Regions from separate parts of the Alteromonas sp. DY56-G5 genome, predicted to be linked through region 1. Evidence: predicted binding sites of a transcription regulator. Region 1 holds the regulator's gene; each other region holds the start of a gene.
What was found. The regulator sigma-54, encoded in region 1, starts transcription at its own class of promoters, with help from an activator protein. The targets are predictions, from matches to a motif close to GTTGGCACGNNNNTNGNNT.
Positions count from the first base shown of each region.

Region 2: a site for sigma-54 is predicted at 3,611-3,629, ahead of NO989_RS03045 (PAS domain-containing sensor histidine kinase). Genes of this name have one in related genera too.
Region 3: a site for sigma-54 is predicted at 4,991-5,009, ahead of glnK (P-II family nitrogen regulator). Genes of this name have one in related genera too.
Region 4: a site for sigma-54 is predicted at 2,044-2,062, ahead of NO989_RS15395 (DUF1328 domain-containing protein). Genes of this name have one in related genera too.

Region 1 is NZ_JANHZQ010000029.1:50,068-58,303, reverse strand. Features, by position in the region: gene mgtE (magnesium transporter) at 1-290, opposite strand, end outside; gene NO989_RS14480 (HPr family phosphocarrier protein) at 465-737, opposite strand; gene rapZ (RNase adapter RapZ) at 737-1,582, opposite strand; gene ptsN (PTS IIA-like nitrogen regulatory protein PtsN) at 1,667-2,110, opposite strand; gene hpf (ribosome hibernation promoting factor) at 2,124-2,411, opposite strand; gene NO989_RS14460 (RNA polymerase factor sigma-54) at 2,442-3,923, opposite strand; gene lptB (LPS export ABC transporter ATP-binding protein) at 3,997-4,722, opposite strand; gene lptA (lipopolysaccharide transport periplasmic protein LptA) at 4,725-5,279, opposite strand; gene lptC (LPS export ABC transporter periplasmic protein LptC) at 5,248-5,826, opposite strand; gene kdsC (3-deoxy-manno-octulosonate-8-phosphatase KdsC) at 5,823-6,371, opposite strand; gene NO989_RS14435 (KpsF/GutQ family sugar-phosphate isomerase) at 6,372-7,352, opposite strand; gene NO989_RS14430 (calcium/sodium antiporter) at 7,355-8,236, opposite strand, start outside.
Region 2 is NZ_JANHZQ010000004.1:89,734-97,969, forward strand. Features, by position in the region: gene fliF (flagellar basal-body MS-ring/collar protein FliF) at 1-478, opposite strand, end outside; gene fliE (flagellar hook-basal body complex protein FliE) at 491-826, opposite strand; gene NO989_RS03040 (sigma-54-dependent transcriptional regulator) at 1,068-2,405, opposite strand; gene NO989_RS03045 (PAS domain-containing sensor histidine kinase) at 2,422-3,564, opposite strand; gene NO989_RS03050 (sigma-54 dependent transcriptional regulator) at 3,701-5,164, opposite strand; gene NO989_RS03055 (flagellin) at 5,328-6,128, opposite strand; gene pseB (UDP-N-acetylglucosamine 4,6-dehydratase (inverting)) at 6,362-7,363, shown strand; gene pseC (UDP-4-amino-4,6-dideoxy-N-acetyl-beta-L-altrosamine transaminase) at 7,360-8,236, shown strand, end outside.
Region 3 is NZ_JANHZQ010000030.1:39,021-47,256, reverse strand. Features, by position in the region: gene NO989_RS14740 (adenylate/guanylate cyclase domain-containing protein) at 1-253, shown strand, start outside; gene NO989_RS14735 (Dyp-type peroxidase) at 282-1,208, opposite strand; gene ggt (gamma-glutamyltransferase) at 1,393-3,084, opposite strand; gene NO989_RS14725 (ammonium transporter) at 3,306-4,553, opposite strand; gene glnK (P-II family nitrogen regulator) at 4,586-4,924, opposite strand; gene NO989_RS14715 (hypothetical protein) at 5,167-6,021, shown strand; gene NO989_RS14710 (helix-turn-helix domain-containing protein) at 6,071-6,790, opposite strand; gene NO989_RS14705 (endonuclease) at 7,019-8,236, shown strand, end outside.
Region 4 is NZ_JANHZQ010000033.1:19,826-28,061, forward strand. Features, by position in the region: gene NO989_RS15380 (DUF349 domain-containing protein) at 1-1,276, shown strand, start outside; gene NO989_RS15385 (hypothetical protein) at 1,290-1,508, shown strand; gene NO989_RS15390 (hypothetical protein) at 1,592-1,786, opposite strand; gene NO989_RS15395 (DUF1328 domain-containing protein) at 1,825-2,001, opposite strand; gene NO989_RS15400 (hypothetical protein) at 2,491-3,135, opposite strand; gene NO989_RS15405 (hypothetical protein) at 3,694-4,272, opposite strand; gene NO989_RS15410 (hypothetical protein) at 4,297-4,554, opposite strand; gene NO989_RS15415 (hypothetical protein) at 4,607-5,146, opposite strand; gene NO989_RS15420 (hypothetical protein) at 5,151-5,480, opposite strand; gene NO989_RS15425 (response regulator) at 5,711-7,795, opposite strand; gene NO989_RS15430 (response regulator) at 7,884-8,236, opposite strand, start outside.

The DNA.
Region 1 (8,236 bases):
TCCATCTCTTCAAGTGCGTCAACTACATTAGCGGGAAGCATTTTTGTAATGATACCGTTTCTAACATCGTCAGACAGTTCTTCTAAAATGTCGCCGTGAAAGTCACCATCAATGAGCTCCCATAATTCGTCACGGGTTCTGCTAGGGCTAGATTCAAGAATGTGGGCGACGTCTGAGGGCGGTAATTCAAGCAGAAGCTTACGTACAGATACGAATTGACCGTTGGTCAACGCAGCGTTGAGTGCGCGTAACTGAGTTTGTACGTATTTAGAAACAAGCGCTTCTGCCATAAGGCGTTATTCCTACAAGCTAAAAGATGAACAATGCAGGCCATAGAGCCTAAGTGGGCGTAGAATATCGCAATTATAATGAGTCTGTCATGATAATTGCGTAGGTTTTGCGCAGGATTTTAAGATAACTGCGCTAAGTGTTGATTAATTGGTCAATGGATTGGGCAAGTAAGACTATTCGTCTTCGTTAAATCTGCCCTCAATAAGCTCTTCAATAGCTGCAAGCGCATCAACAGCATCACTGCCGTCCACAATCACGTCTACCTGTTCACCTTGATGGCTTTCAAGCATCATTAATCCCAATACACTGCTTGCGTCTGCTTCTTTATCGCCTTTTTTTAAGATGATTTTAGCGTCGAATTGATTAGCCAGTTTAACCAGTTGGGTCGCCGCTCTTGCATGCAACCCTAACTTATTGACGATAGTTAGCGTTTTTTGAATAGTCATTACTGATTCAGCTCTCTATGGCGAATTTGTACATCAGGGTGTATTTCACTGAAGGTTTTCGACAGGGTCTGTGCGATATAAACCGAACGGTGTTGGCCACCAGTACAGCCAATCGCTACGGTTACATAACTTCTGTTATTGCGCTCTAAATGAGGCAGCCATGTCGTTATTAAATTCTGAATTTGCCAAATGAACTTGGTCACTACAGGCTGCGACCCCAAAAATACTTCTACTGGTGCATCTAATCCGGTCAGGTGTTTAAGGTCGGGCTCCCAGTGGGGGTTAGGTAAAAAGCGGGCATCAAAAACGTAATCCGCATCTTTAGGAATACCGTGCTTAAAGCCAAACGACTCGAACACAAGCACAAGGCGTGAGCTTTTCTTACCCAGGATACGCTCTCGAATTAACTCTGCCAGTTGGTGAATGGTAAGCTTATCTGTGTCTAAATATAAATCTGCGCGTTCAGCAATAGGAGCAAGTAGGGCAGACTCGGCTTTAATGGCTTCTGAAAGCGATTTATTAAGCTTGGCGAGAGGGTGAAGACGACGTGTTTCGCTAAAACGCTTAACCAGTACATCATCGCTCGCGTCAATGTAAACAATGGTCATCGACCACGAAGAAGGCAGGTAGTCTAGAATTTCTACCAAATCGTCAGGATTTTTAGGTAAGTTTCTCACATCGATACTTACCGCAACCTGATCGTACTCGTCAACAACTGTATGGGTTAAGGTGGGAAGTAAGTTTACCGGGATATTATCAACACAGTAATAACCTAAATCTTCCAATGCGCGAAGTGCGACAGACTTACCAGACCCCGAACGACCACTGATTATTATCAGCTTCACCTACTTTCTCCCTAATACTCTGGTTTTATCACATACGCGTTGTTGAATTAGGCGCCTACTAAACGGTTAATAGGCGCTTAATGTTTAACTTAATGCAGATAGAATATCGTCGCTTGTCGTTGCGCGACGTATTGCTTTAATCGTTTCTTTGTCGCTTAGTTTACCAGCCACGGTGGCCAGCGTTTGAAGGTGTCCTTCGGTCTGTTCCTCAGGAACGAGTAGCGCAAAAAAGATGTCTACGGGTTTCTCGTCAAGGGCGTCGAAGTCGATTGCTGGCGTGCTGGTTACAACAATGGCGATCACTTTTTCAAGGCCCGGCAGGCGTCCGTGGGGTAAGGCGATACCATTACCAATGCCTGTACTACCCATACGCTCTCGAGCCATCAAACTGTTGAGTACCGTTGCCTGATCAATGTTCTCGTTTTGCTTGGCAGCGATATCAGCGATGATCTCAAGAATTCGCTTTTTACTATTACACTGAACCGCACACTCGGTGCGGTCCAGACTTACGATGGCTTGTATATCCATGCTTAATTAACTACTAATGTTTTTTCAGTTTTTCCTTATGCTTGATTACCTGCCGGTCGAGTTTATCAACCATGCTGTCAATCGCCGCATACATGTCGGTATTTTCTGAGGATGCGAATACTTCAGCGCCACTTAAATGAACGGTCGCTTCGGCTTTTTGATTTAATTTTTCAACGTTCAGGATGACATGCACATTAGAAATGTGATCAAAGTGACGTTCAAGTTTGCTGAACTTCGTATCGACATAATTACGCAAAGAGTCGGTGATTTCGACATGATGACCAGTAAGGTTGATTTGCATATTTCGTCTTCCTTATATTATTAAGCCCGATTAAATAAGGCTTTTGCGTTGGTTCGACGGCGGGATCGACAACGATTCCCGGTACTTTGCTATTGTTCGCCGGGCAACTTTAATGCCTTGTTCGGCCAACAATGAAGCAATCTTGCTATCACTCAGCGGCTTGCTAGGCTTTTCAGCGGCCACTAATTTCTTGATCAATGCACGAATCGCTGTAGATGAACATTCACCACCAGACTCTGTTGCAACGTGGCTTGAGAAGAAATACTTCAATTCGAAGATTCCACGTGGCGTATGCATGTACTTTTGCGTTGTCACTCGCGAAATAGTGGATTCGTGCATATCTACCATTTCTGCGACATCATTTAGCACCATTGGTTTCATCATTTCCGGGCCGTGCTCAAAAAAGCCCATTTGCTGCTGCACAATGCAGTTTGCAACCTTCATTAAGGTTTCGTTACGAGATTCAAGGCTCTTTATGAACCACTTAGCCTCTTGCATGTGTGAGCGGATGAATTGTGAATCGCTACTATTCTTGGCACGGCGACTCATTGCAGCGTATTGTTGATTTACGCTTAATTTAGGCAGACTGTCGGGGTTCAGCTCAACCACCCAACGGCCATTTTTCTTGGTTACTGAGACATCAGGAATAACGTACTCAGGCTCTTTAGTAACTAAAGCACTACCTGGGCGAGGATTCAAGGTTTGCAGTAAACGCATTGCCTCGCGTAGCTGATCTTCTTTCAATCGGCTTTTACGCATAAGCGTACGATAGTCTTTGCTGCTCAGTAAGTCAGAGTACTCTTCAATCAGTTGCTTTGCTTCAGCAAGCCACGGTGTGTCTTCTGAAAACTGGCGCAATTGCACCATCAAACATTCTTGTGGAGAGCGTGAGCCAGAACCAATAGGGTCGAACATCTGAATGCGCTTAAGCACACATTCTATTTCGTCCATTTCAATCGGCTCTTCCATATCATCATCGTTAACCGCTTCTAAAATATCATCAAGGGTAACGGTTAAATAACCTGACTCGTCAATAGAGTCGATGATTGCTGTAGCGATTGCGCGATCGGTATCCGAGAAGTGGGTAAGGCGCATTTGCCAAAGAAGGTGCTCTTGAATATCTTCAGTAGTCTCACCTTGGAAGATTTGCTCGTCGTCATTGGATGGACCCGGAGCTGGCGAAGATGAAGCAGAGTAGTATTCGTCCCATGTGCTGTCGATTGGCAGCTCATCGGGAAGATCGTTTTTCTCAAGTGCATCGCCGGCTTCTAGTGTGTCACTAGATGCAGAAGCAGTGGCCTCAGAGCCGCTGTCATCGTTGTCGATATTGTTCTTTTCTAGTTGCGGCTCGTCGTTACCTTCTTCAACTTCTAATAGCGGATTAGAATCGAGCGCTTCTTGGATCTCTTGTTGAAGATCAAGTGTAGAAAGCTGCAGCAGTTTAATGGCCTGCTGAAGCTGTGGTGTCATGGTAAGTTGTTGGCTAAATTTTAGCTGTAAAGATGGTTTCATCTACGTCTTATTTAAATGCTCTAAATTGAATATACCAGAGCGAAACTGAAAAATGGCAATTCGGTTACATTAACTATAGCCTGAATTGTTCGCCTAGGTATACATCCCTTACTTTTTGATTACTTAAAACCTGTTCCGCCGTTCCTTGCGCAATAAGCTCGCCATGACTCACAATGTACGCCTTTTCACAAACATCCAATGTCTCTCGTACGTTATGGTCTGTGATAAGGATTCCAATACCCCTATCGCGAAGATGTTGTATTATCTTCTTTATATCATTAACTGATATTGGATCAACACCAGCAAATGGTTCGTCTAACAAAATAAATTGCGGTTTTGCTGCCAGAGCGCGGGCAATCTCAACGCGACGGCGTTCGCCCCCTGACAAACTCATCCCCGTACTATTACGTATATGGTTAATATTAAATTCATCAAGTAGCGCATCAGCTTCTTCTTCTTGCTGTTGTGAATTTAAATCTTTACGGGTTTGCAAAATGGCCATGATATTTTCATGCACTGTGAGCTTTCTGAAAATAGAGGCTTCCTGCGGTAGGTAGCCAATTCCGCGGCGTGCGCGCTCGTGCATGGGCTGATGAGTTAGCTCATTGTCGTCGATTTCAATCTTGCCTTTATCCAGATTCACTAAACCAACAATCATGTAGAATGTGGTGGTCTTACCAGCGCCATTTGGGCCAAGAAGACCAACAATTTGACCCGTTGAGACAGACAGACTTACATCTCGAACAACCTGTCTTGACTTGTAAGCCTTAGCAAGATTTTTAGCGCTCAAAGTTGCCATTGCTATTCATTGCCCTCGTTGTCTTTTTTGTCTTTCTTAGACGAAGTTTTGCGAATGGTCTCAGGTGTGAATACTGTGGTCACTCGACCCTCACCATCCTTACCTGCGCCGCCAGTCGCTAGCAATTGCTCGGTAATCATATCGAACGTGATGTTGTCACCCTGTACTTTACTGGTGTCTTGTTTCAACTCTGCGTTTCCAGCAAGAGAAATCGTTCGGTTCACCACTTCATAGCGTATTTCATTAGCTTTTGCCGAAACTGGCGTGCCGTCTTCCAATTGCTGGGAATAGCTTGCAGGCTTTCCTCTAGCAATAAATATTTCACGACCACCACCGTCAGTGGCAATTACTTCCACTTCGTCAGCTTCAATAACCAAAGAGCCTTGAGTTATGAGTACGTCGTCTTTGTACAACGCGGTTTTATTTTTACCGTCGATAAACTGGGTGTTCGAGCCTATTTTTATGGGCTGCGAAAAATCATCTTCACTGGCGTGTACCGCACCGCTAGCGATGGCAAGCAATAAACTAGTTGCTAGGGGAATAAGTGGTTTGTACATGATCTAAAAGCTCGTATTCTTGTGTGCGTAAATTCGCGTTAAACCCATTACTTAAAATGACATATTGGGTGCCCAGTATTTCAACGGGTTGGTCAGATGTCATTTGCTTGGTTTCTAAATTAATTTGAATGTACTCGGTCGATATACTTCTGACAAAGTCATCGCCAGTTTGGTTCTCAATATTAACTTGGTTTTCCAGCTGGATTAGCTCGTTATTGTATAGTGTACCTTCATCAGCGGTTACCACCCATGGTGATGACGCGTTTTCTGTATAAAGGGTGTATTTAGGTTGCTGAAACAATACAAAGCCAAGCTGGTCGTAATGCTCCATCGACTCTGCAAATACTTTGTGATTTAACTCACCGTCTTGATTGTACAGCGTAGTGGTTAGATTTTTTGCTTTGTAGGCGGGCTTTAGCGCATCGTTTTCACGATTCCCCTGCGTTTCAGGCTGCTCTTCCATCCACGTAGGGATGTACATCAGCATCGCCAGAATAAATAGCGCCGATATACTTAATCCTAAGCGATTAAAGCCAAACAGGCTCATACACTAGCTCCAAAAATCTCATTTGCTACCCCTTTGGCCTGCAAAATGGTATCCGATATTTCTCGGACCGCGCCAAACCCTCCGGGAAGGGTCGTAATCCAGTTTGCTTGTTTTGCTACGTAAGGATGGGCATCGGCAACCGCAATTTTAACCGCAACGTGCTTGTACATACCCGTATCTGGCATGTCATCACCTACCGCAGCCACTTCGTCAGTGTTTAACTCAAGGTGCTTCATCAGGTCGCTAAGCGCGTCTGCTTTATTCTCTTCGCCTTGAATTATATGTGCAACATTCAGTGCCTTCATTCTATTTTCAACAATGGCAGAGCGACGTCCAGTAATAACCGCGACATTCACTCCATTGCTCACTAGCGCTTTTACACCATATCCATCACGGGTATGGAATGCTTTAAGTTCTTCACCGTCGTTACCTAAGTAAATTCGGCCATCTGAGAACACACCATCAACGTCGCATACCAGCAACTTTATCTTGGCTAGTTTTGCGAAAAGCGAGTCATTTATTTCCGTGTACAAGGTGGTTGTCATTTAAAGCACTCCTGCTTTTAGTAGCATATGCATGTTAAAAGCCCCAACAGGTTTGCGCTTATCGTCAGTAACCATTAACGCACTAATTTTATGGGTTTCCATCAAATTCAGGGCTTCTACAGCCAGCTGACCTGCGGTGGTAGTCTTGCCGCCTTTAGTCATTACTTCTTCTACTGTCGCACTGTGTACGTCTACGCGGGCATCGAGAATTCGTCGTAGGTCGCCATCCGTAAAGACGCCTGTCAGCGTACCGTCTGCCGCTATCACGCCTGTCATACCCAACCCCTTTTTAGATATTTCCAGCAGTGCGTCAGCAACAGAAGCACTGGCATGGACAAGGGGGATATCACTGCCGCTTTGCATGATATCGCTAACTTTAAGCAGAAGTTTTCTGCCTAAACTGCCGCCTGGGTGCGAAAGCGCAAAGTCATCTGAGGTGAAACCTTTTTGGTCGAGCAGTGCTACCGCAAGCGCATCACCCATAACCAGTGTGGCGGTTGTGCTTGACGTAGGAGCAAGACCTAGCGAACACGCTTCTTTTTCAACGCTGATATCAAGCACGACATCTGCGTGTTGCCCTAATGAACTGGAAGCACTGTTGGTCATGGCGACCACCTGTATGCCTAAGCGTTTAACTACGGGCAATAAGTTAACGAGTTCGTTAGTCTCGCCAGAATTAGAGATGGCGAGTAAGACATCGCCTTTGCTTAGCATGCCCAAGTCGCCATGGTTGGCTTCACCAGGGTGCATGAAAAATGCAGGAGTACCTGTACTGGCAAGCGTAGCGGCAATTTTATTTCCGATATGCCCAGACTTTCCCATACCACTCACGACAACTTTACCCTTGCAGGCAAAGAGAATATTACAGGCAGCGATAAATTCATTGTTTAAGCGCTCTGCCAGATTAGCAATAGCTTGAGTTTCAATTTCAATAACGCGCTTCGCTGAGTCGATATAGTTCATCTGAGTTTGTGTATTCATGATTATCCGAATAGCCAGAATTGATAGCCGATAAAGCAAGCCAGAAGTATGAATCCATTTGTTCTTGATATTGTACGTTTGCCGATTAAATCGAAGCTGAACAAGAACAATAATAATGTTAAACCAAGCATTACGTACATATCTCGGTTGTAAACGTCAGGGTCCAGGATACCAGGCGCGATTAACCCGGGCATGCCAAGTACGGCAAGCAGGTTGAAGATATTTGAGCCGATGATATTACCCAGTGCTAAATCGTCTTCACCTTTAAGTACACCCGCAACACTTGCTGCTAGCTCAGGTAGACTTGTACCAAACGCAATAATCGTTAGTCCGATAACCAAATCCGAAATGCCCATGTATCTGGCAATTTCTACTGCTGAGTTCACCAAAAAGTGAGCACTTAATGGAAGTATTACAAGGCCTACACCAATCCAAATGAGAGCTGACGTATTTGAAACGCCTTTGGGGATTTCATCTGCGGTTTCCGCAACCAGAGGGTCTTCTTTATCTACCTGTAGCGACAACCACGCCATCATTGCCAGTACGAAAATGAACAGGCCTAGTAGGATAATGCCTTCATAAGACTTAAGTTCACCGTCAAACATAAAGCCAATGGCAATCAATGAGATGATAAGGAGTGCTGGAAGTTCGCGCTTTAACGTTGTTGATGAAACAAGCAATGGTTTCACTAGCGCGGTTATACCTAAAACTAGCGCGATGTTCGTGATGTTAGAACCTAGCGCGTTACCCACGGCGGTGTTCATATTGCCATTTGCGGAGGCTATGGCGGAAACCACAATTTCAGGTGCCGAAGATCCCATAGCGACAATCGTTAGTCCGATCATCATTGGAGAAATGCCGATGTTTTTTGCTAATGCTGAGGC
Region 2 (8,236 bases), on a different contig from region 1:
TATCTTCGATGGTAGCCGCGATTTGTTGCTCGCGGGCGTGTTTTAGACGTTCCATCTCAACACGCTGGCTCACACCAAACCCCATATCCTGCATAATGATATCGGTACCGGCATCAGAGGCCTTTGTTAACCCTTGGCGGGTCATGCCTAAACGGATGTTTTGGAATTCGTCACTTCTTACGTAAACAATATTGCCTTCAAGCTTATAGTCGATTTGGTTCGCATCCATATAATCGAGGGTTTCAATAAGCTCTTGGGTTTCCATTTTCGCAAGTGGGCGGTAATCAGGCTCTTGCGACCAGATAAGAATAAAAATAGCGATGGCGACGCAGATTACCAAAACAACCACAAGGGCCATTTGGCGCATCATATCTGCGCTACCTAAAGTGTCCATAAAACCAGATTTGTTTTCTGGCTCATTGTCCACTGCTTGATTTTGATCAGGAACCGTAAGGTTTGTACCTGTAGCTTCAGCCATAACCTACTCCACTTACACCGGCATATTCATTATTGTTTTATAGGCTTCAAGTACTTTGTTACGTACTTGAACAGTGGCTTCAAAAGCAATGCCCGCCTTTTCTTTCGTCAGCATAACTTGAGCTAGGCTTAAGTTAGGGTCGCCCATTTCAAAACGCTGCTGCGCGTCTTTAGATTCGAGCTGCATGCCGTTTACACCATCTACCGCATTCTTTAGCATGGTCGAGAAATCACTTGCCGAGCTATTAACTTCACTAAGCGGCTGCTGTTGAGGCTCATTAACTTGAAGACGAGTTTGCCCAATCATGTTCTGCATTTCTTGATACAAACTATTGGCTTTAACGTCCATAACCACTCCTAGTGCTTTTTCGAGACCGCCTGAACATCGGCGTATAACTTATGTATAGAGGGGATTTAGCAAAGGGCTTGCCAACTTTAAAAAGCCATATATATCAACAGGATAAATTAAAAATAAGAGGATTAGCCAAATTTATGGCGTTTGACTTAGTGAGAGCAACAAAAAACCGCCGCCTTCTTTACTACAGAGGCGACGGATAAGGACGAGGAAACCGAAAGTGTAGAAAGCGACCTTATGCGGGCACTTCAATACCGTCTTCGCGCATGCGCGCTAATTTGTAACGAAGGGTTCTTGGACTAATGCCGAGCTTTTCTGCCACATCTTTACGCTTGCCGTTACACGACACCAACGTATCGAGGATAATTTGATGTTCTTGGTAGCGCAGCTCAGACCCTAGCCTATTTTCTTCAACATGCTCTTGCGGTGTCTCAACAGGTGCAGTCATGTCTTCGTCAATCATTAAATCGCTGGCGTCGATCTCATTGTGTTCGCATAAAATAAGCGCCCGTTGAACCACGTTTTCTAGTTCGCGAACGTTCCCAGGCCAGCTGTATTGTGAGAGCTTATTGCGCGCTGCTGCGCTTAACCTGATAGTACCCAGCCCTTGAGAACTAGCATGACGCTGCACCAGATGTTCGGCAAGAGGGACAATATCACCCGGACGTTCCGAAAGCGGGCGCCACTCGATAGGGAATACATTTAAGCGGTAGTACAAATCTTCTCTGAACTCTCCCGCATCCACTGCTTTTCTCAAATCTCGGTTACTTGTAGCAATAACACGGACGTTGAGCTTAACGGTTTTACGTCCGCCAAGACGCTCTACTTCGCGCTCTTGTAACACGCGTAGCAGTTTAGCTTGAAGCGCCAAATCCATCTCGGTTATTTCATCAAGTAACAGCGTACCGTCTTGGGCTTGTTCAAATTTACCCGGGCACGCTTGGATTGCGCCGGTGAACGCACCTTTTTCGTAACCAAACAAGGTCGCTTCTAGCATGTTCTCTGGTATGGCTGCACAGTTGATGGCAACAAATGGCGCATCACTTCGCGGCGACTGATCGTGAATATAGCGAGACAGCACTTCTTTACCCGAACCGCTTGGTCCCATTACCATCACAGTGGCGTCGGACTTCGCGACTTTGCGAGAAAGCTCAAGTAACTTCAAGCTTGAAGGGTCAGCAACAATAGGCGTGCGTGACTCTATTTTTTGAGCCGGCGCGTAGCGTCCCACTAAATTAAGCAGTACTTCTGGGGCAAACGGTTTTGATAGATAGTCTGTAGCGCCATCGCGCATTGCCTGCACGGCATCATCAATAGTGGCATAGGCTGTCATCAATAGCACCGGCATATTGGGGTACTTAGTTTTGATACTCTTAAGTAGCGTTAAACCGCTCATTTCGCCCATTTGAATATCGCTTACCACTAAATCGACGGAGCGCGAAGACAGCACCATTAACGCTTCTTCAGCACAGTCAGCGGCAACAACTTCATAGTTACCTAACAGAAGGGTGTCTAGGAGTGCTTCGCGTAATCCTGCGTCATCTTCAACAATTAAAATGGTAGTTTTAGACATTATTCTCTCCTATGACCTACGCAACATGAGTCAATGTTTGTGAAGATTGAGCGTTCACCACACACGGCAAAGACACACTAAAGCACGCCCCACCTTCTGGCATATTTGATACGCTCAGCAAACCGTTGTGGGCGTTTACGACGGATTTAACAACCGCAAGTCCGAGGCCCGTGCCATGAGTTTTAGTTGTGAAAAACGGTTCAAAAATTTTGTTTTTGAGTTTATCCGGTACGCCAGGACCTTTATCTATAATGGCCACATGCAAACGTTCATCAGACACTGCAGTTTCTACGTGTACGCACTCCCCTTTCGGAGTAACTTGGCTCGCGTTGTGAACAAGGTTTAATAACGCGCCTTGAAGCGCTGTAAGATTACCGGTAATAGATACGTTTTTATCGAAGCCGCTAAAAGTTAGCGTTTGCTGTGCTTGAGCCGTCATGGTTTGGGCACTGCCTTCAATTGAAGTAAACAACTCTCCCAAGCTAATTTGGCTGACCACTTGTTCTTCCCCTGACTTAGCGAAAAGCAGCATGTCGTTAACCTGACTCTCTAGCTCTTTAAGCCTGTCAGTTAGCTTGTTTGCAAATTGAGTTTGTGCTTCTTGTCCCAAGCCTTTGCGTGTTAAATTAGACGCATAGAGCATGGCCGCAGAAAGAGGCGTACGAATTTGATGAGCAAGGGATGCCACCATTTTTCCAAGAGAAGACAGACGCTGCATATGACTCACGCGAGCTTGCAGCTGCCGCGTTTCGGTTAAGTCGGTAATAACAATTAATTGTCCTGGCTCATTTTCTAACGGCGTAATAGAAAGCTTCACTCGGCGACCGTCAACAAGTGAGACTTCGTGGCCGTCGTCAGCGCGAGGTTTGAATGAGCGCGTGATAATACTTCGCCACACTTCCTCTTCCAGCGGTTCACCTAACAGTGCTTTCGCTTGTTCATTGGCTTGGCGTACGATCCCTTTACCGTCTATAACGATAACGCCCGCAGGCATTACCTGAAGTAAGTGTTCAAGTCGACTCGCCTGCAACCGTAACGACGAAATATCGTCACTGCTTGAGGGGTCGTATTCATCACGAGATATCGCATTATCAATACTATCTAACGCATAGCTTGATGCTGAGTACTCAGTTGATTGTGGTGTGCTGTCAAAAGCCATATTGCCCTCGTCAAATTGCAGACGCTGTTAAACTATGGCTTAGATAAAGCAGAAGATGTGCCAATTCATCATTGGCTTATTTTTCAATTAGATAGGATGAAATTATAGAGGAAAGCGCAACGTCAATTACCTGACATTACGCTTCTTCAGTACGTTGAATATCGTACTTCCGCATTTTCTCGACGAGCGTTGTTCTGCGCATACCAAGTTTGTCGGCAGCTCGAGCCACCACCCAATCTTGATTGTCTAACGCCTGTCGAATGAGGTTTACTTCCAACTCAGAAAGGTACTCTTTGAGATTAACCCCTTCCTCAGGTAAAGATGAAGAAACCATTCCGTTCAAACCCTCGTGGTTTTGCTCGTTAAGGTCTTCTTCTGGCTCTTGCGCGGCCGCTTCAGCAAAGAGTGCATTGAATGCTTCACGCTCAAGAATTTCTTCTGGATAATCAGGCTCGTAAGCCTGTACATCACCGTATTGATATTTCTCAGGTAAATCGGCGATATCAACGATTTGACCAGGATAAAGGATTGTTAGGCGTTCAACTAGGTTAGACAGCTCACGAACGTTGCCTGCCCATTCGTGCTCCATTAACGAGGCGATCGCTTGCTCGGTAAAGCGCACACCTTCTACCCCATCACCTTGAATACGGCTATTTAGCTCTTGAAGCAATAAGGGGATATCGTCTTTTCTTTGTCTGAGTGCAGGACTATCAATCGGGAATACGTTGAGCCGGTAATACAAGTCTTCACGGAACTTGTCTTCACTGATCATGGTTTCCAAATTGCGGTGCGTCGCAGCGATAATGCGTACGTTACACTGAAGGGGCTTGTTGCCGCCTACGCGCTCGAAGGTACGCTCTTGTAACACGCGCAATAATTTAACCTGCATCTGAAGCGGCATATCGCCGATTTCATCCAAAAACAACGTACCGCCTTCAGCTAACTCAAAGCGGCCTTTACGCGCGCTGATTGCGCCAGTAAACGCCCCTTTTTCATGACCAAATAGCTCGCTTTCTAGCAGCTCGCCAGGAATGGCACCGCAGTTTACCGGAATAAATGGCCCGTCTTTGCGTTCAGATAAGAAGTGAACATTACGTGCAACGACCTCTTTACCCGTTCCAGACTCACCTAGAATCAAGACAGTGGCATCAGTCGGAGCAACCTGTTCAACTAATCGACGAACTATTTGTATTTGTTCGCTTTTACCAATAAGGCTTCTAAACAGTCGCGTCTTTGTTCCCGATGTACGAGACAAGCTCGGTTTGCGCCTTGAGTATTCTTGGCAGCGATGGATAGCTTGGGTCAAAACGGGGTAGGTTAATGGCGTTGCAATAACGCTAACGAGATTACAACCTGCTGATGCTTGGCTATTATTTTCAACCAATGCTACAAATGGTATGTGAGGAAACTTCTCAACCAGTCCACTGACTACGGCTGGCGATATGTGCTCTATAAGAACAGCATCAGCTCCACTATCTTGCAAATACCGTTCGCAATCACTAAAGCCTCGCGATTGACACGATTCTCCCATGAAGGTAACGATAGTTTCCAAGTTTTGAATAAGTTCCTGGTTGTCACTAACCAGCAAAATGTTCTTCATCAATTCCCCGAGAACGCTTTGTTATTATTTACAGTTTAGCGCATTTATAAATTGTAACGACAAAAGATCGGAGCGCAACCGCTGTTTTCGGAAATGTATCAATAAAAAAAGCAGGTTACCCTGCTTCTTTCGATTAATTTTAGCAAAATTAACGTATGTCGGCTTAACTCAACAGTGATAAAACCTGACTTTGCTGCTGATTCGCTTGCGCTTGAACGGTTAGCGCCGCCTGACCGAGCACATCGTTTGACGCCTGCTGTGACACAGCTTGAGCAAAATCAAGATCTTGTATGCGGCTACGCGCTTCAGCGGTGTTCACATTAGCTTGAGTAAGAGAACGCGCCGCACTTTCGAAACGGTTTTGGGTAGCACCTAAATCGCCTCGCGCGTTACCGAGCGTTTCAATTGCTGCATCAGTTGCACCTAGCGCATCTTCAATGCTGGTTCCCGACGTAATATCGATAGACAGCACATCGTTTAATTGAGCAGCAACATCCTGTGTATTGACGCTAATTGATTGACCCGCACTTGAACCTGATTGGAATTCAAGTGAGCCATTTTCAGATAGTAACGGCTTGCCAGCAAAATTCGTTTGCTCAATGGTTTGGGAGATATTCTCTTGTAGCTGTGTTATTTCAGATTGGATAGCACGGCGATCGCCACTGCTCAAAACACCATTACCAGATTGTAAGGTAAGTTCACGAATGCGGTTTACATCGTCATTGATGCTGCCTAAACCACCCTCTGCAACCTGCGCCAGTGAAATACCATCATATACGTTATTGATAGCCTGACGGTTACCTTCTACTTCTGAAGTTAACCGGTCGATGATTTGCTGAGCTGCTGCGCCGTCAGTTGCATTGTTAACTTTCTTACCACTGGCAAGCTTCTCAAACAGGTTATTTTGCTTTTCTTGGATTTGACCAATAAGCGAGTTACCTGAATCGGAACCTATTTTAATCATGAGGCTACCCTATTAAACTTTCACTAAATATAGTGTAGTAAATAGACAGAAGAATAACGAGTGACTGTTTTTTTAAAGAGTATGAAAATGAATACCCAACGGCTTAACGGTATCGTTACTGTTGAGTATTTCACTTTTTATTTAAGGAAGACTCGTTAAAAACTAATGGTTTATGGCATTGTTGCCGACACATGATATATTTAAACGATAATCATAAAAATCGTGGGCGATCTATGTTTGACGGCAAGTCTATATTGATAACAGGTGGTACAGGTTCGTTCGGTCATAAATACACCGAAAATTTGTTATCACGCTATAACCCCAAGCGCTTAATTATCTATTCGCGTGACGAGCTAAAACAGTTCGAAATGCAGCAGAAATTTAATGCTCCCTGCATGCGCTACTTTATCGGTGATGTGCGAGATAAAGACCGCCTTACGCGCGCAATGCAAGGGGTAGACTACGTTATCCATGCTGCCGCCATGAAACAAGTTCCGGCTGCTGAATATAATCCCACGGAGTGCATCCGCACTAATATCGATGGCGCTGAAAACGTTATAAACGCAGCTATTGATAACTCGGTAAGCAAAGTTATCGCGCTGTCGACCGACAAAGCAGCTAACCCCGTTAATTTGTACGGTGCGACTAAGCTCGCTTCCGATAAGCTGTTTGTTGCAGCAAATAATATGGTTGGCGCGGGCAGACCTCGATTTTCTGTAGTGAGATACGGGAATGTAGTGGGCTCTAGAGGCTCGGTTGTTCCGTTTTTCAATAAGCTCATTGAAGAAGGCACTGACCATATTCCGGTTACGCATAAAGATATGACGCGATTTTGGATAACACTTCAGCAGGGCGTCGACTTTGTTTTGAAGAATTTCGAGCGCATGATGGGTGGCGAAATATTTGTGCCCAAGATACCGTCAATTAGAATTACCGATTTAGCCGAAGCCATGGCACCAGGTGTACCAATTAAGATAGTGGGTATTCGACCTGGCGAGAAACTTCACGAAATGATGTGCCCTGGCGACATGGCCTTTCACACTTTCGAATATGACGATCACTTTGTCATTGCACCATCCATCAAGTTCTTCCACAGGAGTAATAACTTTACTTCAAACGGACTGGAGGAAGTAGGTAAGCCAGTTTCAGATGGTTTCGAATATGTATCTGATACAAATCCATATTTTCTCACGGTAGAGGAAATAGTTTCCTGTAATAAGGATGCGGATAAGTGATCCCATACGGACGTCAGTCGATTGATGAAGATGACATTAACACCGTCGTTAATTCACTAAAATCCAACTGGCTAACGCAAGGCCCAGCCGTACCAGCATTTGAAGAAGCTCTGACTCTTCAAAGCGGTGCTAAGCATGCTGTAGCGGTTAACAGCGCTACGTCAGCACTGCACCTCGCTTGCCTTGCTCTTGGAGTAGAGAAAAACGATACGGTATGGACCAGCCCCAACTCCTTCGTTGCCTCTGCGAATTGTGCACTTTACTGCGGTGCCGAGGTAGACTTTGTTGATGTAGAGCCCACAACAGGCAATATGGATGTAAGTGCATTAGCCGCAAAGTTAGCGCAGGCTAAAGAGCATGGGACCCTTCCCAAAGCTGTCATTCCCGTGCATTTCGCAGGTCAGTCATGCGACATGAAAGCTATTGCGGCGCTCGCTGAAAAATATCACTTTCGTATTATCGAAGATGCTTCTCACGCTATTGGCGCGAAATACCGCGATCAGCCAGTTGGAAGCTGTCAGTATTCAGACATTACGGTTTTCAGTTTTCACCCCGTTAAGATAATCACTACGATGGAAGGCGGCGCGGCGTTAACCAACAACAGCGAGTTAGCTCGAAAAATTCAGCTGATGCGAAGCCACGGCGTTACGGCAGTTCAGGACGAAATGACAGAAGTTTCTCATGGACCTTGGTACTACCAACAGGTGCTATTGGGCTTTAACTACCGCATGAACGATGTAGAGGCTGCACTAGGCACAAGTCAGCTAACAAAACTGGCTCAATTCGTTGAGCAAAGAAACGTACTCGCGGCTTTTTATGACAATGCATTCGAACATCAAGCCAATATCACGCCTCTGGATGTAAAAAGTAACT
Region 3 (8,236 bases), on a different contig from region 1:
GCCAATTGAAATATACGAGGTGTTAAGCCACCTTTCAGAGGGTGAGCAGGAAAAGAAGTTGGCGGTTCAGACCAAGATTGCCGCAGGTATTGCATGCCGTATAAATCAGCAATGGGATGAGGCTATTTCTTTTTTTGAGACCGCTGTCGCTATGAGCCCAAACGACTCACTAGCGCATCATCACATAGATGTTTGTCGCATTTACAGAAGCGTCGATTTTAAGGAGGATTGGGATGGTGCGCTAGTCTACTAATCCCAATGGCCATAAGCGACGGTTAAATTTAGGACTCAGATAACTTAGCCTGCTGGCGAATGAAATTGATGGATGGCGCGAAAAACGCAGCACCTGTTTCAGCGCTGGTAAAATCCAGCCATCTGTCATAATCGCCTTCACCGTTGCCGTATATTTGGCTGTGGAGCATCTGTTTAAATGGCCGCGCACTGGCACTACAGCTTACAAAGAATAAGCCTTGAGAGGCCATATCACCGTATGGCATGCCTTGCTTAATTAGCCTTGGTTCGTCGCCATCGGGCGCAACAGTGCTTGCCCTAACACAATGCGAAGATTCAGACTGTTCGCTACTTACCAAATTGTGTTCTTGCGTGGTGCCCATCACTTGTTCTTGCTGACGGCTTGAAAGACTATTCCAGCGCCTTAAATCATGGCGATAGCGTTGTATGTGAACATAGCTGCCACCGCTAAAATCAGGGTCATCTTCGCCAATAATGCCGACTTGTCTACGCTTCATGCCACGCGGATTATCTGCGCCATAGAGAAAACCATTGAGATCACGGCCATCTAAGTACCTAAACCCTCTTATTTGCTCTACCAGTTCTACATGAATACGCAACAAATCCATCACTTCAATGCCAACCGCATGGCAAATATCCAGCCTATCAGCGCGAATTTGAATGAAGAGATCGCAAGGCATGGTGGGGGCACTTCTATCATCACACTGCATATCAGGAAAAGGGGCAAGCTCAACAGGTATCAAACCGGGGTATACCTCAGTCCAGTAACCGGTGCCAATAGCGACAACGCCGGTTACCATGGCTTCGTAGTGCTCATTCTCAAAATGCTCGAATATATCCAGCACGCGAGATAGTTTGGCGCGTACGGCTTGGCTATCGTCATCAATGACGTTCAGTAATAAATACTGTGCATGTAAATTTGGCTCAGCGCAGAGGCCTTTTTGTGGTTGTGTCATTGCCGCTCTTGTTGTTATTAACGCCTTGTTCTGACGTTTCGCTGCTGGCGATCATTCGCCGCGCTTTGTTGTGCGAACCTTATTGTAAAGTGTAGCGGCTGCTTCAAACTTTGAAACCCTTTAAAGCGAAGCAGCAAACGGGGGAACAAATTAACTCCGCCGCCTATTATTTACACTAGTGTGCTTAATAGCCCGCGGCTTGTCCATCTTTTCGCGTTTCTGAAGCGCCAAAATAGACACCTTTCTGCTCGTCCCAAGCGATGGCCTGATAGCCACCGAACGCGCCTACCACGCGTTGAAGCTTATGCCCCCGCTCCATGAGCTCTCGCTGAACGGTTTCACTGAACCCTGATTCTAAGCTCACATAACCACCATCAGTCATCAACGCGCCCGTTGGGCTACTCGACCCACTGTGCAGTATGCGTGGAGCATCCCCCGCTTCCTGCAAATTCATTCCAAAGTCGAGAATGTTTACAATAATTTGTGCATGCATTTGAGGCTGAGTCCCACCGCCCATCACGCCAAAGCTCATCACTGGCTTACCGTTTCTGGTTACAAAAGCCGGGATAATGGTGTGAAATGGACGTTTTCCCGGGCGATATTCATTAAAGTGCCCTTCTTCAAGGGTAAACATCTCACCTCTATTTTGAAGAATAAAACCTAGCCCTGGAGGTGTCATGCCTGAGCCCATTCCGCGGTAGTTACTTTGAATTAAGGACACCATATTGCCCTCTTTATCAGCAACGGTCAGATAAATGGTATCTCCTTCATAAATACCCGCATCAACGCGATTCGCTGCGCGTTCATTATCTATGAGCTTCTGGCGCTTAGCGGCATACTCTTTCGAAATTAGCCAGTCGACAGGAATATCATTGAAGTCTGGATCTGCATAGAACTTAGCGCGATCTTCAAAGGCGAGCTTCTTGGCTTCAACAAAGGTATGGATGTAGTCTGCTGAGTTAAACCCCATTCCTTCGATATCATAGTGCTCAAGCACATTAAGAATCTGTAGGGCCGCTATGCCTTGTCCATTGGGCGGAAGTTCCCACAAATCATAACCGCGATAATTAGTAGAAACGGGCTCTACCCACTCCGAGGTATGCGATGACAAATCCTGGTATGACAAAAAGCCGCCTTGAGACTTCATGTAAGCATCGATAGTGCGTGCGATATCGCCCTTATAAAAAGCATCTCGCCCGCCTGTTGCAATCTTTTCATAGGTCACGGCTAAGCCAGGATTTTTAAAAACATCGCCTTTTTGCGGAACTTTCCCGTCGATAAGAAAAGTCTCTGCGAAGCCGTCATAGTGACCTATTCGCTCTTGATTCATCTGCCAGTAATAGGCAATGACTTCTGAAACAGGAAACCCCTCACGGGCATATTTGATAGATGGGGTAAGCAGCGCAGACATGGGCAGCTTGCCAAATTTTTCGTGTAGTGCAAACCAGCCATCTACAGCGCCAGGGACAGAAACGGGTAGCGGACCAAATTTTGGAATTTGATGCAAGCCACGCTCGGCAAACACCGCTTTGGTTAACTGTCTGGGTGAACGGCCAGAAGCGTTTAAGCCGACTAGCTTCTCTTCTTTTGCATCCCACACAATGGCAAATAGGTCGCCGCCAATACCGCTGCCTGTAGGCTCAACTAAACCTAACATGGCATTGGCTGCAATAGCTGCATCAACTGCACTGCCGCCTTGTTTTAAAATATCCAACGCCACTTGCGTAGCTAATGGTTGGCTTGTTGCTGCCATGCCGTTCTTTGCAATAACTTCTGAGCGACTTGCAAAGGGTTGCCCCGTTATTCTGTCATAGCCCAAACAGCTGATACTAAAGAAAGCCAGTATCAAAGGTAGAAGTCGCACACTTGCAATCATAACCGTCCTTTTACTAAAACGTTGCCGATAATAAATCTAGCGTTAGTTTATCGATTCATAGTGTAGCGTTATTGTCACATTACGCCTAGGCTCTTTTCCTAAGCCCAGTAATGAGCTTAAAACACATTGCATGAAACGAAAAAAGCCCCGCATTAGCGGGGCTTAAACGAAGTAATAAGGCATTATTGTTATTGTTGTTTCGTTGCCTAATCGAGACTCTCTTACGAACGGCTGCTTGTGAAGTCTGGGTATGCTTCCAGACCACATTCGCTCATGTCTACGCCGTCGAATTCTTCTTCTTCGCTCACACGTACACCCATAACCGCTTTAATCACTAGCCATACCACTAGGCTCACTACGAATACCCATACAAAGATAGTCGCTGCACCAATTAGCTGACCAGAGATGCTTGAACCATCGTTAGTGAAAGGTACAAGGATAAGACCTAGAAGACCTACCACACCGTGAACTGAAATTGCGCCCACTGGGTCGTCAATTTTTACTTTATCAAGCGCAACGATGCTAAGCACTACTAAAATACCACCAAGGCCGCCGAACAGCGTAGCTTGTAGTGGTGTAGGTGTTGAAGGCTCTGCTGTAATAGCTACAAGACCGGCTAGCGCACCGTTAAGTACCATGGTTAGGTCAGCCTTACCGAATAGAATGCGTGCTACGATAAGTGCAGCAATTGCACCACCAGCAGCTGCAGCATTTGTGTTCATAAATACAATCGCTACTGAGTTTGCACTTTCAACAGTTGCAGTAGCCAGTACTGAACCGCCGTTGAAGCCAAACCAACCCATCCACAGGATAAATGTACCTAAAGTTGCAAGCGGTAAGTTTGCACCTGGAATCGCGTTTACTTTACCGTCAGCGGTGTATTTACCCTTACGAGCACCAAGCACAAGAACACCAGCAAGAGCAGCAGCTGCACCAGCCATGTGAACAATACCTGAACCTGCAAAGTCAGAGAAACCAAGGTCGCCAAGCGTATACATACCGAATACTGCTTCGCCGCCCCATGTCCAAGCACCTTCCATTGGGTAGATGAAGCCCGTCATAACAACTGCGAACGCTAGGAATGCCCAAAGCTTCATACGCTCAGCTACCGCACCAGATACGATAGACATTGCTGTTGCAACAAATACTACTTGGAAGAAGAAGTCAGCAGAAGGTGCATATGTTGCTGGCTCTTCAGCGACACCTGTTGCGCCATCAGCCATGATACCGCTTAGGAATGGACCCCAGTCGCCGCCACCGTACATAATGCCGTAACCGCAAATCATGTACATAGTGCAAGCGATAGCGAATAGCGCCACGTTTTTAGTTAGAATTTCTGTGGTGTTTTTCGCTCGAACAAGACCTGCTTCAAGCATCGCAAAACCTGCAGCCATCCACATAACCAGTGCACCGCAGATTAGAAAATAAAAGGTATCTAGCGCATACCCAAGTTCAAAAGTGATTTCCATTATGGTTTTCTCCGCAAATATATCGTTGTGGCTTACAGCGCGTCGCTATCCGACTCACCAGTTCGAATACGAACGGCGTGTTCAAGGTCGTAAACAAACACCTTGCCGTCTCCAATTTTGCCTGTTTTGGCAGCGCCAACGATGGCTTCTACCAGGCGCTCTACTTGATCATCCTGAACAGCAATTTCCAGTTTGACTTTAGGTAGAAAATCCACCTGATATTCCGCTCCGCGGTAAAGTTCAGTGTGTCCTTTTTGACGTCCAAAGCCCTTCACTTCGGTCACGGTCAAACCGTCGATACCGATTTCTGAAATGGCTTCACGAACATCATCTAGCTTGAACGGCTTGATGATCGCTGTGACTAGTTTCATGAGTTGCTCCCAGTTTGTTTTGGTTATTCTGTGATTTATGGTCGTGTTTCCAACTATGGGAAGATAAACCAAGAGCCATGCCACAAATGATTAGCCAAATAAATCAAATACATACAAGCAAACGCTTCATGAACGCACAAAAATAATGCACACTAATGGTGCACTGTTAAAAATTTGCCCAATTTTGAAGCGGTATGAGGTTGCGGTAAGGTGAGAGGACTAAAAAGTGCGATGAAATTAGGATGGAACTATTCGATAGGGCCCATGGTCTGTTGTTTACTATGACGACTATCACCCCTTCTTTCTTTGCGCCTGAGCGCAGCATTGAACACCATTCCGTTGCAAAGAAAACGGCGTGGCGCCCACTATTAATTTCGGGCTGTGCACATGTGTTTGGGGTCATCGTAGTGGTCATACTTTCTCAAATGGGCATCAACAACCAAAAAGCACGAGTAAATGTTTTGGAGCGAACGCCGGAGATAAGCGCCAGACTGTACTATCCCCCCGTTCCACGCCCTTCTGCCCAAGCTAAACCACAAGAAACTAAACCAATCGATGTTTCCCCTAAAAGGCAAGAAATTGAGTTGAAGCCTGACGCAACCAAAGCGACTGAAGCACTTGATAGTAAGAATGAAATTGTAGAAAGCCCTGCGCCCAAGCAGCAGAAAAATGCTGAGCCCGATACACAGCAGGTACCCATTGAAAGTAAGCCGACTAGTACACTGCCGTCGCCCACTTTATCAAAAGACGCAAATCGGCGCGCAGGCTCGTTGAATCTGTCGGTAAAAGATGGCGCCGCCCTCTATTTTGAAAAGTATCACAGTGACAAAGTCGCTGAAGACGCAGAACAAGCAGCAAAAGCATTTCAAGAGCGTAAAAATAGTCCTGTTCTTAGCGGGCCAAGCACACAGCAAATACAAGCTAATGAAAATCGACGCCCTTCAAAACGCGTAAACTGTAGCAGTACGACCAATAAAACTTTGGCGATATTGAGTGGGATTGCTGGTGGAACCTTAGAATGCACCAAAATGGACGACCACAAACGTTTTATAGAAGCCAGAGTCAATAAACTTCCTAAAGACGAAGAGATTAACTAGCCCTCTCTATCAACGATTTACCGTCATGTGAGGTAAGCCCTTATCACAGTCACTTTCTTTTGAAAAACTTAGGGGGTCGCCCGAAATACGCTTTGAACCGGCGACTGAATGCTGCAACATCTTCATACCCTGTTAGCTGAGCTATACCCAACATTGGTGTATCGGTATTTCTAAGTAGTGCTTTGGCCTTTTCCATCCTCACTTTTACAAGGTAATCTCGTAAACTATGCCCGGTGGCTTCTTTAATGCGTGTTTTGAATTGCGTTGTTCCCATGCAGGCTATCCGTGCTAACTCCACCTGTGTAAAGCCTCGGGCAAGGTCGCGATGAATATGGCTTAATACAGGAGTCATTCGCTTATCCATGCTGCATCCTTTCAAGGATGTTTCTAGCAAGGTTAAAAATAGCGCCAGTATTTCTTCATGGCCTTGGTCAGCAAACTGGCTAATTTGAATCTCTACAAACGATAAAAACGCCTGTAATGCGGACGTTACCTGAAATATCGGGTGCAACCTGTCATTTAAATTAACTGGCACATACTCCAAGTCCGCCACAATAAATTTTGACAGTTCGTTAGCGCTAAAATAATGGACCTCATTCGGCGCTATGCATACGCCTTCGCCTACGCCTACCCGCCCGCTAAAATTATCGATTTCTATCAAGATATGTCCGTTGATGGGCAGCACTAACTGAAAGTAGTTGTGTTTATGGCGGCACGTTTGCTTCGTATATGAGCGTACGGATAGCGATGGAATTGGGCTGTCAGTCATTTTATTGCGCCCAACAGTCCATAATAGGTAGTACTGATCTTTTGCCTAACTCACCGTTTATTTGCATCTATTTCCTTGCCGTTAACTCAGTACTCTCTGCCGTTAGATTAAGCACTTTTATTCATTTTGTCACAAATACGTGCAATATTTGATACGCCTAGGAAGGCGTCGAACACTACGTTTAAGGAATAAATATACATTTAAAATAAAGACAATAACGGAAAATAAATGAATATAAACTTACGTCAAATAGTCGGCTTGGCAGGTGCGTTGTTACCCGCTATCGCCATGGGTCAGGTCTCCAATGGAGACTTTGAAACATGGACGTCTGGCGCACCTAATTCATGGTCAACTATCGACTCCGGCATTAGTGTAGCTGAAAACTCGGTCTACTCATTCTCGGGAAGCAAGTCTGCTGCAGTTACCGTCAATACGACAACGCAAGGTTCAACTGACTTCCGTCAGACAATCAATGTAACCGCCGGTCAAAATTATGAATTTTCAGTGAGGCTATATCACACTGAAGGTGCTGTAAAAGCACGCCTATATGTAGACGGTTATCAAGGTTATTCTGACAACTCATTAACTGGAAACTGGCAACAGCTTACTTTCTCTTATTCCGCTACAGCGTCAAAAGAGATTGAGGTGGGGTTACGCTTTTATGATCAGACGGGCTTTGATGGGTCAGAAACCGTCTATGTAGACGCATTCGAGCCGACTACGCTTGGGTCAGGTGGCAATAACGGCGGTGGAAGCACGTGTGCTAGCCATTCAGGCGTTTTGAACTTAACTACCGACAATTACGGCAGCGAAACCAGTTGGCAAATAACTAACGCAAACAACCAAGTTGAAGCCTCTGGCAGCAGCTACGCTAGCAACCAAAGTTATACTGAAGCGGTTTGCCTTACTGATGGAGAATATACCTTTACCATTAGTGATGCCTATGGCGATGGAATTTGCTGCTCCTATGGCTCTGGCAGCTATAACTTGCTAATAGAGGGCGTGTCTGTTGCTAATGGCGGCTCTTTCGGCGCGAGTGAAAGCACCAGCTTTAGCGTTGGTACAACGAGTGGCGGCGGCAGTGGTGGTGGTTCATCAGAACTCACTGGTTACTATGCAAGTGCCAACGGTCTGTCAGGCTATGCGTTAAAAACCGAGCTTTACAACATTATCAAAAATCATAATACACAAAGCTATGGCGACCTTTGGACATTCTATATTTCATACACAAGCGACAGCTACTATGAAAATGACGGCTCCATTTTGGACATGTATTCAGAAAACCCAAATGGTAGTGACGCTTACAGCTACACGGCTGGTTCTGACCAGTGTGGCAGCTATAGTGGAGAAGGCAGTTGCTATAACCGCGAACACGCCTTCCCGCGCAGCTGGTTTGGCGGTGCAGTCTCGCCGATGAATACTGATGTTCATCACGTTTTTGCAACC
Region 4 (8,236 bases), on a different contig from region 1:
GCCGCGCAAACCCGCTCTTGTAGAAGAAGCAAAAGCGTTAGCCAGCGCTGATGCAGAAAATATTAAGCAAAGAAGTGAGGCCATTAAGTATCTGCGTAAGCAATGGTTATCACTAACACCGTCATCGTCAACGAGTGAAGAAAGTAGTGATGACGCGTTGTTACAGCAGCAATTCGATGATGCACTTGAAAAGGCCTTCGAGCCTTGTAGAGCGCATTACGCGAAGTTAGATGCACAGCGGGCTGCTGCGCGTGAACAGCGCATGTCGATTATCGCTACGGTTAAGGCAATGGACATTAACATGCCGGAAGCCGAGTTAGTGAAAGTTTTCGATAGAGTGTCTAAACAGTGGCACGCTGCAGGTCAGGTTGAACGTGAAATTTATGAACAGCTGAAGCAAGAATGGAAGGCGGTATCATCGCCCATTCAGGCTAAAGTAAATCAATGGCAAAGTGACAACCAAGCCCAAAAGCGTGCGTTAGTCACCCAAGCTTGTCAACTTGCTATGGAAGAAGATGTCGCTGGCGCTGCCGACAAGGCTCAGCAATTGCAAAGCCAATGGAAGCAGGTAGGCCATGCAGGTAAACGTGAAGAGAGTAAGTTGTGGGCAGAATTTAAGGCTGCCAATGACACCGTATTTGAACGTTTAAAAGCCGAGCGGAAAGTACAGAATAATGCATTTAACGCGTTAGTAGATTCGCTACTCAAGCAAGTGGAAGCTGTTGACATCAACAGCGATGATGCAACGTTCAGTCAATCAATAAGCGACGTTCGCGCTCAGTTAACCGACTTGCCTAAAGCGCAACGTACGAAAGTAGATAAAAAGATTGATTCACTTGAAAGTAAGCGCGCGGCGCAAGCGAAAAATGCACAATCTCAAGCCCGATTGGCGCGAGCTCAGGCTCTGATTTCTTTACTACAGCTAAGTGTAGGTGAGGGAAGTGGTGATGAGCAATCTCTAGCGGAAACGTTAGGGAAGCGTTGGTCAAGCGTATTGGGTCAGTCAACTGGAAATAAAACAACTCAGCACGATAGACAATGGTTAACGGTAGCATTAGAAGTCGCAACTGGTATGCCAAGCCCAGATGCAGACGCATCTATACGCTCTAGCGTACAGCTACAAATGATGACATCTAAGTTGGAACAAGGCGAAGCGGCAACAGCTCCCGACATTCTTGCTGACTGGTTATCATACGACTCGATAAGCGAAGAAGATAACCATTTGCTGCAACGAGTTGTTTCAGTTATTGATACTCATCCTGAAATTGTTGCTTAAACGGAAAGCCTAAATGGAAAACAGTGTTGAGTTTCAATTTGAAACAGAAATGTCTGCCTATCGCTTTTTGAATACCGTGAAGCATATTGACGCAGAAGGGTTAAGAGTGAAGTTCGGGCGTACGGATCATCACGTGAGTGTAAAATACCGTTACGGCGTAGGTGAATTTGATTCGACGCTATCTACACTAGACGATCTTGCTCGTGAGTTAGGTGGTGAAGAAGTGTCTTAACTAACCAGTTAGGTCAAACCACGTCGACTGTAAATACAAAAAGGGCCAGACAATTGTCTGGCCCTTTTTTGATAAAAACGTGATTAACAGTCTTTATCTTCAGCGTCTACGCCTTCTTTCACATCTTCACAAGCGTCTTCAACGGCATTACCTGCATCGGTAACAATTTCGTCTAGCTCTTCGCCTGCGTCTTCCGCTTCACCGTCACCGCAAGCTGCTAGTGATAGTGCAAATGCTGATGCTACTAGTACCTTTGATAAGTTTTTAAATGAAAACATATCCTTACTCCTTTTTCCTATTAAAATACTTCTAACTCTTAGGCTCTTGGTGCTCTACCACGTAACGCATTTGCGATAAGTGAGATTACGAGCAACGCGATAAACACAAAGAAAAGAAACTGTGCGATACCTGTTGCTGCACCTGCGATGCCTCCAAAACCAAAAACTGCTGCAATAATGGCGATGATAAAAAATGTGATTGCCCAACCTAACATAACTAAATCCTCGTATTGCTTCCGTTACTTTCACTTTAACTAATGCTATCTTTGTGCCTGTTTTTTAAGTTATTGAAATATATTGATATAATTTAATTTTTCTCTGGTTGTCAGGCCGTATCTGCAGGCAATTAACGTCACGATTACACGTACGAATGCATTTTTTACATGATTGAGTAAGGCCCTAGTCACCCAACTTTACTCTTTGTGTGTTAAGGGCCTTTGGCTGGGGTTATTCTTTGATTCTTACCAGCTTCGGAGGAACGTGACAGCAAGGTTGTGGTTTGTTGTGGCGTCTGAATTGGCGCCTGGCGACGCAATATGATTATGTAAATATCCCATCTCAACGTGCCACAATGCGTTTTGCGCACATAGTTTTTCTCGTTGAAAATAAAAAAGAGGCAAAGCGAAAGGGAAGGGCCGCCTTGCCTGCAAAGGGAGAGTGTTTCGCCCCTCACACTTCCTAAGAATGGAGGGGCAATGGCCTATTTAGTTACCGTTTGGGTTGTAAGGTAACGAAGATTGGTGAGCAACAATACGCAGGTCGCCGTCACTATCTTTGACATAGGCAAAAGTGTATTCCACCTTCGTTTCGCCACCTTTTGTATCGGTAAAGAAGTAGTTGCCCATCGCCACGGCCATGCGACAGCTGTTGTTGATAATACCCACATTATCGAATTTCACATTTGTGTATGGCTTTATAGCAAAGCCTTTGTCCTCTTCGTAAGCGTCATTACCACCAACAAAGTATGAAAGCGCAGCATCGAAGCTTGAACGGAACTGGTCGTTAGCTGCAAGCGTTGGTTTAAACAGTACGCTGCTTAAATCGTAACCATACATAGCTTGGATGAAATCTGCGGCTTCGCCAGAGTAATCACCATCATTGCTAAATACTGCACCAATTCGCACTATGCCGTCACCCCACATCTTTTGTGCCGTTACCACTTCTCGCTCAGTAATACATTCGTCGGAATAAAGTAATGCGTTGTCGAGTGCTTTAGCTTTTAACGCCGGAACATTCGAACTAGCTGAATGCTCCATCTGCGGTTTTGCCACTGCACTGCAACCAGTCACCAACATTACTGTAGCTGCTACAAGGGTAGTTTTTGTCATTAACGTGCTTAGCTTTCTCATCGCCTGACTCCTTAGTCATTTGCAAAATAAATATGTGCTATTACCTGATTCAATTGCTTAGAGCAGTACCGCTACAACGTTGTTGCTAGAGGTTTATAAATCTGCTCTGCAGTTTATGGGTTTAATGATAGCTAGCTATGATGACGGAGACTTTTGTACAACATTAATAGAAGATTAACGGGTCATTAAAAATGCAAGAAGCACTTCAGAAGAATGGATAACAGCTATAAATTAGAGTCTATAGACTAAAGGCTATAGATTAGAGGCTTTAAATTAGAGAAAAGGGCTGTGATAGCAGCAGTGTCATCGACTCTTTCAAGAGGAAACGAATATGACACCGCCCAAGTTTGTAGAAAAGTGAAGAATGCAGTTAGCCAGTGGTCTGTTAGCCACAACAGAAAAGTAATGAAGACTAGTGCACAGGTTGTTGGCTTTAAAACACATTACGGTTTTGCTTATGTGTTTGAGCGATGCTTTTCAGTAACTGCAACTAGGGCCTGAAAAGCATTTCTATTAAAACTGATGTTTCAGAGCATTAGTGAGCGGCAAAACGCTCAGCTAGTTGCCATTTTTTGGCTCCAGAGGCTCTGATAGTACCTCTAAGACAGTAAAAGCATTTTTACCTAGACGCGTTTTATCATTCGCCATCATTACATCAATAGTAAAGTAGATGTCGTTAATTTGAGTTTTCACAACGTCGCTTGAGCTTGGGACGGCCATAGGCTGTGCCACTTCATCGCAGCCTGACATAGTGCACTGCCTGTCTGTTTGAAATGCCACGGGCTCTTCCTTGTTCGCCATCACTTCTCGCGCAATAACGGGCTTTTTATCCACGTTGGTTTTAACGATGGCCAAATAAGTAAAACCTTGTTTTTGTGCAATTTCCGCTGCTCTGTAAAGAGCATATTGCTGTACTTTATCAGCAGGAGTCTTGTCTGTTGCCTTAAAAAGAACCTTGTATTCGTTCTCAGAGATTTTTTCGCTTGAATGGCCATAGGCAGCTTTGGTACTCGCTGACTTATAGGGGGTTGGGGCTGCTACAGGGGTCGATGAACAACCTACTATTGCAAGGCTAAACGCCGCACTAACGCAGGCAAGCATCAAACGACTTTTCTTCATACTTTTTTTGTTGTTCATCTCACATATTCCTTAGTACTGTGATCATTGAAATAGCGACAATAACGCAGTCCTACTTATTGCCATTAGGGCTTGATTGCGTTTTGCTTTGGGTTTTGCATCTACCGCACCCTTGTATGCGCCAAGGGTTGCGATGCCAAGCAACGTTTCAGGCTTTCCCATCATCAGTTTACATTGCCTCTTTGCTTGTGTAAGTGCAACATCTGCATGATGTTTTTGCGAAAAATAAGCATGCTCTTTCTGTGCTATATCTTTCATATTCGATTTTAAAAAAATGTTCATCGCTTTTCCTCACTATTGGCGGTGGCTTTTTACGCAATGGTAAGCATTTTCACTATCCGAAAACCCGTCGCCACGTTTGAATGAGTCTGCTAAAGCTCAAGTAATTAAATGAATTTTGTGCAAGTTTAAATAAACAAAAGGCCGCAACACTGTTAAACACCAACAACAGGAGTGGAACTACCACATAGCTAACGCCCACACTATGAAGTATAGCGCCAATAGCGATGTTTAAAATGAGCCAACATACAGTGCCCACCGCAAATGCCGCTAAGCATGCAAAGACTGTAACAAAGAAACTCTTTTTAATGAGCATCAATTCACTGTTAGTGAGCTCTAAAAACGCTAAACCCTGCGCTTTTCGCTGGGTAAATGCTTCAGAGAATGCCGAGAAGATATCCGAAAACGATGGGTCGGGGTAATTCTGTTGCGTCGACTTGTGTTGCGTAGAGTGTTCAGAGGCTGCTGATGCAGCGTTAGCATTGTCACCGTTGCTTTTAACATTATGATTCGCCTGCGCCGCGGGCGGCGTCAGGCGAAAAGGATTTTCTGTGCACAGATTGTACTTTGCTCTTCGAAAATCAGGTACAGTCATCGAGTTACTTCTTACGTAAAAGTGACGTCACTAACATTCCTGCTGCGAATGCGATACCCGCTGTCGCTACTGGGTTTTCAATGGCATATTTACGTACGTTTGACGCCTGCCATTTCTGCTGCGCCAGACGCTTTCTCGCTGACATGTTCTCTGCAGACGATGTAGCAGTGCGACGAATGTTTTCCTCCGCAATGCCAGCACTGTCTGCTAACTTGTCGACTGACGCATGAAGAGAATCTTTCAGTTGATCCGTTACTGGGTGACTCGGCTCAGCCACGCTGTTTGTATCGTTATGTTTAGCTGTTTGCGATTTAACTGAAGCTTGTGTAGCCATAATACTCTCCTTAATATTTTAGGTTCATATAGGTAGCTGCAACTGATATACCAAATTATTATCTTACTGTTTTATATGATTTATTTTTATTTTACTATTGTTGCGTGAGGTGCTTATGTGCAAGTCTCACACACTGTTGTGTCTTACGTCTGTAATATTTTCTTGCTCTTGATGATGCGCTGCTCAACCTCCGACATTCGGTACAGGTTGGCAGCGAAATAATTAACTCTTCAGCCCACTACCGAAGCTAAATCGTCTTTAGTGACAGGTTTGAGCAGTGCACTGTTGATCCCTATAGTTGTCATCGTTTCGGAGTCCGCTTCGTGGCCGCTTACAATAGTAAGGATGGCATCTGGTAGCTTTTTCTTGAGCTCACTCGCTAAGTCGTAACCGTTATAATCGGGAAGGGTAAGATCCATAAGAATGTGATCGAAACGTTGATTTTCTGCAGCCTGTAATGCTTCAGCACCGCTGTACTGAGTAGTGACCGTATGACCTAAGTGGGAAAGAAACAATTGTAGTAGCTCCGCCGCATCCTCATCGTCTTCAATCACAAGTATATGCTTATTGGCAGGCTGATCTGAATTACCTTTTGAATCAGTAGACTGGATTTTCTTCTCTGCTTGCCCATTATCTGCAAGTCCTCGATAAGCGGTTTCGTCCTCTGGAGCGTGCGGCTTGTCTATTGGCATGTCTGCAACTTGTGCCTCCACGTTGGTAAATGTTACGTGATTACCTGGCGGGAGGTATTGCGAAAGCAAGTTAGCCAGTGCAAACCGGTCAATCGGTTTTCCAATTACGTCGTTAAACCCTTCGCGAATTAACGATTCTCTTAAGCCTTTGCGGCTTGCTGCTGTGACGGCTATCACTGGGATATCCTGCCCATGTCGTCTAATCGCATGTAGGGCTTCTATGCCATTCATCACTGGCATATGAATATCCATTAAAACGAGGTCGAAGGGCTGGTTGTGTTCATCCGCCTGCAACACGGCTTCCAGTGCTTTTACGCCATTTTCAGCGTAGCTAATGTCAGCTTGAGATTGACTCACAAGGTGGCCGGTTAGACGTCGAATTTCTCGCAAGTCATCAACAATTAATACGCGTCCAGTCACGTTTAAATTGATGCTACTAGACTCGACAGGTTGAATTTGGCCTAATTCAAGATCTATACGAGGCTGTTCAGAAACATCGCCAGGGTTTATATCAAATGTAAATGTGCTGCCTTCTCCTAAACGAGACTTAACATCAATGTCGCCGCCCAGTTTAGTGACAAGCTCTTTGCAAATGGCAAGTCCAAGTCCTGCTCCGCCATGATTGGCGCGCATTACATCTTCTATTTGTTCGAAAGGCTGAAAAATATTGCTGAGCTTATCAGGCGGCATGCCGATACCTGTATCATCTACAGAAAATCGCAGCAGTGTTTGACTCGAATCTTTTTCTGACGGCTCGTCGAGAGAGATGGTAAGCGTGATACTGCCCTTGTCGGTAAATTTCACGGCATTCGAAATAAGGTTCAACAATACCTGACGCAGGCGGGTAGGATCTGTGTGTATAAACTCTGGTATTTTTGTTTTTGAAACAACGTTAAGGCTTAGTCCTTTGTCTTTGGCATTCAAACGCATTAATGAGTGAATGTCCGTCAAAAACGCGCTTAAGTTCACTTCCTTAATGTTGAGTTCAAGTTTCTCTGCCATTATCCGCGACATGTCTAGCAAATCATTGAGTAGGCTTAACAGGTGCTTGCCATTAGAGTGGATAATAGATAACTCTTGTTGAAAAGGGCTGTTTCTCGCATCGTCTATAAGCAGTTCGGTGTAGCCAAGAATAGAGGTGAGGGGGGTGCGCAGCTCATGCCCTAAATGCGCAAGGAACTTATCTTTGGCCTTGTTCTTTTGCTCTACTTTGTTCCGCTCAATTCGCTCGTTCTCTATGTCACGGCGAACCATGGCGTATCTAATCGTGCGCATAAACCGCGGTGATTCAATTTCAGATTTTTGCAAATAGTCTGCGGCACCTGCTCGCATGACCATTTCATCGACGGTAGCATCCGACTGTCCGGTAAGTATCACCACGGGTAAATTGAACTGGTTAGATTTTAAAACACCCAATACATCAATCGCGTTCTCTGCACCCAGTAAGTAATCTAACAAACACAGGTCGAAACTTTGTGTCTTTAATGCTTCCACTGCGTCTAAGCTATTCGTCACCCACGTCAACTCAAACGTAGGTGACTCGCACTGTGCTAGATAGTCAGAGGTTAAGAAGTAATCATCTTCATCATCCTCTACCAATAAAATTTTTATTACCTCTGACATCTAGTACCTCGTTTACCGATAGGGCATTTTTGAAACTTTATTGAGTAACATGTTTGGGTTGTCAAAAATTCAACTAACCCTTATTTGTTTACTCGTGTGGTAATTCTACGAACTCTATCCAGTAACGTCCGAGCGCGCGCATTAGTTCAACCAATCCTTCAAAGTTCACTGGTTTTGTAATGTAAGATGCGCAACCTAGATCATAACCGCGAAGCATATCTTCCTCTTCTTTAGAGGTGGTGAGAATTACCACCGGGATACTGCGAAGCTTGGGGTCGTTTTTCAGTTCTTGCAGCGCCTCTCTACCGTCTTTTCTTGGCATGTTTAAATCTAGTAGAATAAGACTAGGTCGCGGTGCCGATGCAGGATCTGTATATTTACCTTCATGACGAAGAAATTCTAATAATTCAACGCCATCTTCGACACAAAACAGATTGTTTA